Regions from separate parts of the Achromobacter sp. SD115 genome, predicted to be linked through region 1. Evidence: predicted binding sites of a transcription regulator. Region 1 holds the regulator's gene; the other holds the start of a gene.
The links. Region 1 encodes NrdR, which represses ribonucleotide reductase genes. Its sites were predicted from a motif close to CACNANATNTNGTG; they were not measured.
Positions count from the first base shown of each region.

Region 2: the regulator NrdR is predicted to act here: its motif matches at 732-745, upstream of IPU70_RS12385 (ribonucleoside triphosphate reductase).

Region 1 covers NZ_JADIJM010000019.1:52,473-54,870, reverse strand. Annotated here, with positions in the region: gene glyA (serine hydroxymethyltransferase) at 1-625, shown strand, start outside; gene nrdR (transcriptional regulator NrdR) at 823-1,302, shown strand; gene IPU70_RS23700 (GlxA family transcriptional regulator) at 1,376-2,341, opposite strand; gene IPU70_RS23695 (cysteine hydrolase family protein) at 2,360-2,398, opposite strand, start outside.
Region 2 covers NZ_JADIJM010000007.1:132,239-134,636, reverse strand. Annotated here, with positions in the region: gene IPU70_RS12395 (PepSY domain-containing protein) at 1-275, shown strand, start outside; gene IPU70_RS12390 (DUF3325 domain-containing protein) at 272-622, shown strand; gene IPU70_RS12385 (ribonucleoside triphosphate reductase) at 752-2,398, shown strand, end outside.

The sequences.
Region 1 (2,398 bases):
CGGCGGCGCCTATCCCAACCCGGTCCCGCACGCCGACTTCGTCACGTCCACCACGCACAAATCGCTGCGCGGCCCGCGCGGCGGCGTCATCATGATGAAGGCCGAGCACGAGAAGATCATCAACTCGGCGATCTTCCCCGGCATCCAGGGCGGTCCGTTGATGCACGTCATCGCCGGCAAGGCCGTGGCCTTCAAGGAAGCGCTGGAGCCCGGCTTCAAGGACTACGCGCAGCAAGTGGTCAAGAATGCCAAGGTGCTGGCCGACACGCTGGTCAAGCGCGGCCTGCGCATCGTTTCCGGCCGCACCGAAAGCCACGTCATGCTGGTGGACCTGCGTTCCAAGGGCATCACGGGCAAGGAAGCGGAAGCCGTGCTGGGCCAGGCCCACATCACGGTCAACAAGAACGCCATCCCGAACGATCCGGAAAAGCCTTTCGTGACCAGCGGCATTCGCCTGGGTACGCCGGCCATGACCACGCGCGGTTTCACCGAAGCCGAAGCCGAGCTGACCGCCAACCTGATCGCCGACGTGCTGGACAATCCGCGCGACGAAGCCAACATCGCCGCCGTGCGTGCCAAGGTCAATGAACTGACCTCGCGCCTGCCGGTCTACGGCAAGAAGTAATCGAGCAACCCTGCGGCGGGCTGCGGCCCGGCCGTAGCGCTCCATGAGGGACGGCCCCGTAAGGCGCCGTCCCTTTGCTTTCGGGGCGGCATCCTGGCAAAAAATACGGGGGCGGATTAGCCCGTATTGGTGCTGGCGGTCCGGCGCCTCGTTACAATATGCTTAACTATTGCCCTCAGCGCCTTTAGGGATCACACATGCGGTGTCCATTTTGTGGCAATGCCGAAACGCAGGTCGTCGACAGCCGGGTCTCCGAAGAGGGCGACGCCATACGCCGTCGCCGTCGCTGCCTGTCCTGTGACAAGCGCTTCACTACCTATGAACGGGTGGAGCTGGCCATGCCTTCCATCGTCAAGCGCAATGGCAGCCGCAGCGACTATGACCCCGGCAAGCTGCGCGCCAGCCTGAGCCTGGCGCTGCGCAAGCGCCCCGTCAGCACGGAAGACGTGGACGCGGCGGTCGCGCGCATCGAAGAGCAATTGCTGGCCAGCGGGCTGCGCGAAGTTCCCAGCGAACACATCGGCGAGCTGGTCATGAACGAACTGCGCAAGCTCGACAAGGTGGCGTACGTGCGCTTCGCTTCGGTCTACAAGAGCTTCGAGGACATCGGCGAATTCGTCGAGGCCATCCGCGAGATGCAGGGTCCGCTGCTGCCGGGCAAGCTGCGCAAGGACTAGCAGGGGCTCGACGCAAGGGGGTCGGGGCCGGCCACGCGGCAACGAAGCAGAAAATGACGGCGCCGCGGCGCCGTCATTGCATGGTGGGAGCCGTACGCGCCAGGCTGGGCGTCAGCGGCTGGAATTTGCGCCACACGCGGCGCATGTGCTGGGCCGAGCCGAAGCCCGATTTCTCGGCCACGCGCTCCAGATCCAGCCTGGTGTCGCGCAGCAGGTCGCGCGCCAGCGCCACGCGTATCTGATAGAGGTAGTCCATCGGCGTGCAGCCCGCGTGTTCGCGGAACAGCCGGGTCAGGTGGCGGGCGCTGGTATGCGCCTGGTCCGCCAGCGATTGCGCCGACCAGGGCGCCGCCGGATCGCGAATGACCGCGTCTTGCACCCGGTGCACGCCCGGATGCATATGGCTGCGGTGATCGAGCCAGGGCGACAGCGTGGAATCCGTGCCCGCGCGCCGCTGGTAGACGACCATGTCGCGCGCCGTTTCGCTGGCCACGCGCGGCCCGCAATGGCGCGACACCATGTGCAGGGCCAGGTCGATGCCGGCGGTGATTCCCGCGCTGCTGACCAGCTTGCCGTCCTCGACGAAGATGCGGTTGTCATGCAGCCGCGCGCTCGGGTCGATGCTGGCCAGCTGTTCCAGGCAGGTGTGGTGCGTGGTGCAGTCCCGTTGCCGCGTCAGGCCGGCGGCGGCGGCGAAGAGCGCACCGGCGCATACCGTCATCAGCGTGAAGCCGTCGGCGGGATGGCGGACGGCCAACCAGTCGATGATGGCGCGCGAGTCGGGGTCATCCAGGCGCGTGGGCTTGCCCACCACGCCGGAAATGATGACCAGCGCTTCGGGTGGCAGCGCGGCCGGCAGCGCCTGGATATGCGCCAGATGCAGGCCGGGCAAGCCGCTTTCGACCTCCCGCGATGGGCCGCAGAAATGCTGCTCGAAGGCGCCGGGAATCAGCTTGTTGGCCACGCGGAAGGCCTCAGCCGGGCCTGCCACGTCCAGCAGCACGATGCCCCGCGTCAGCACGAAATACACCGGAACCATGCGGCCCTCCCGCCAGCACTAGGCAGCCAGCGCGTCGGCAGCGCGCGCGATGCGGGC
Region 2 (2,398 bases), on a different contig from region 1:
CGCATGCCTGGCTGTGCAGCCCGCGCCGCGCCTGGATCTCGCAACTGGCCCTGCTGTCGGCGCTGTGCCTGCTGCTGCCGGCGCTGTCGCTCGTCACGCTGGGCGACCATCCCCTGGCGCAGATCGCCCGCGGCGACTGGGAAAGCGCGGGCGTCGAACTGACGTCCGTCGCGTTCGGCGTATTATCGGGCTGGGCGGCCCTGTTGTTGTGGCGGCGGCCCGCAAGCGCGCCCGCCCGGCGCAATCCCCGCAGTGACGCAGAGGCGGCCGCATGAACATCAACGACCTGTACGCAATTTCCATGGCGCTGCTGCTGACCTACTCGGGCATGGCTTGCCTGAGCCTGGCCATGCCGCGCCATTACGACCAGATCTGGGGACGCGATCCGTCCGCCGGCCACACCCGCGTGCTGCGCGGCGCGGGTGTGCTGCTGCTGGCGCTGGCCTTGCTGCCCTGCGTCGGGCTGTGGGGCAATACCGTGGGCGTGGTGGCATGGCTGGGCTGGCTCTCGGCCGGCGCCCTGCTCTGGGTCGGCATGCTGTCCTGGGCACCCCGCCCGGCGGCCCGCACCGCCGCGCTGGCCGTGGCGATATCCCTGGCCGGGGTCGGCATCGGTTTCTGAAGTTTCCAAAGCTTCCGAAGCGCGCGTTTGACGCGCATCAAGCAAGACTGACATCCTGGGCGAACGGGGCGATACGCGCACCATATGTGGTGGTAGAGTTTTCACACCCTACTACATATGGTGTCAGTCATGCATATCCAGCACATCCTCAAGCGCGACGGCCGGGTCGCGGCGTTCGACCGCGACAAGATCGCCCAAGCCATGGCGGCGGCCGGCCAGAGCACCGGGGAACTGGACTTGGCAGGCGCGCAAACGCTGACCGACGGCGTCATCGCCGCGCTGGCCGGCAACCCTTGCCCCGGCGTCGAAACCATCCAGAACCGCGTCGAGGAAGCCCTGGTCCAGGCGGGCCACTGGCGCACCGCGCGCGCCTACATCGTGCACCGCGAACAGCACGCCCGGCTGCGCTCGCTGCGCCACACGCTGGTGGACGTGGAAAGCGCCATGGAGGAATACCTGGACCAGCGCGACTGGCGCGTCAACGCCAACGCCAACCAAGGCTATAGCCTCGGTGGCCTGATCCTGAACGTGGCGGGCAAGGTCACCGCCAACTACTGGCTGTCCAACGTGTTCGCGCCCGAAGCCGGCCGCGCCCACCGCGAAGGCGACATCCACATCCACGACCTGGACATGTTGAGCGGCTATTGCGCCGGCTGGTCGCTGCGTCAACTGCTGACCGAAGGCTTCAACGGCATCCCCGGCAAGGTGGAAGCGACGCCGGCGCGCCACATGTCGGCGGCCATCGGCCAGATCGTCAACTTCCTGGGCACGCTGCAAAACGAATGGGCCGGCGCGCAGGCGTTCAGCTCCTTCGACACCTACATGGCCCCCTTCATCCGCCGCGACGCCATGACGTACGCGGAAGTGAAGCAGTCCATGCAGGAACTCATCTACAACCTCAACGTGCCCAGCCGCTGGGGTACGCAGACGCCCTTCACCAACCTCACGTTCGACTGGACCTGCCCGCCGGACCTGAAAGAGCAGATCCCGTACATCGGCGGCGAGGAAATGCCGTTCTCCTACGGCGAACTGCAGACCGAGATGGACATGATCAACCGCGCCTACATCGAGGTCATGATGGCCGGCGATGCCAAGGGCCGCGTGTTCACCTTCCCCATCCCGACCTACAACATCACGCCCGACTTCGACTGGGACCACCCCAACACCGAGCGCCTGTTCGAGATGACGGCGCGCTATGGCCTGCCCTATTTCCAGAACTTCCTGAACTCGGACCTGGAACCGCACATGGTGCGCTCGATGTGCTGCCGCCTGCAGCTCGACCTGCGCGAGCTGCTCAAGCGCGGCAACGGCCTGTTCGGCTCGGCCGAGCAGACCGGCTCGGTCGGCGTGGTCACGGTCAACTGCGCGCGCCTGGGCTACACCTGCCGCGGCGACGAAGCGCGGCTGATGCAGCGCCTGGACCACCTGCTGGAGCTGGGCCGCGACGTGCTGGAAACCAAACGCAAGGTGGTGCAGCGCTATATCGACCAAGGCCTCTATCCCTATACCCGCCGCTACCTCGGCACCCTGCGCAACCACTTCAGCACGCTGGGTGTGAATGGCATCAACGAGATGGTCCGCAACTTCACGGACGACGCCGAGGACATCACCTCCGCGGCGGGACACGCCCTGGCCGTCCGCCTCCTGGACCGGGTGCGCGCCCGCATGACCGAATTCCAGGAAGAGACCGGCCATCTGTACAACCTGGAAGCCACGCCCGCCGAAGGCACCACCTACCGCTTCGCCCGCGAAGACCGCAAACGCTATCCCGCCATC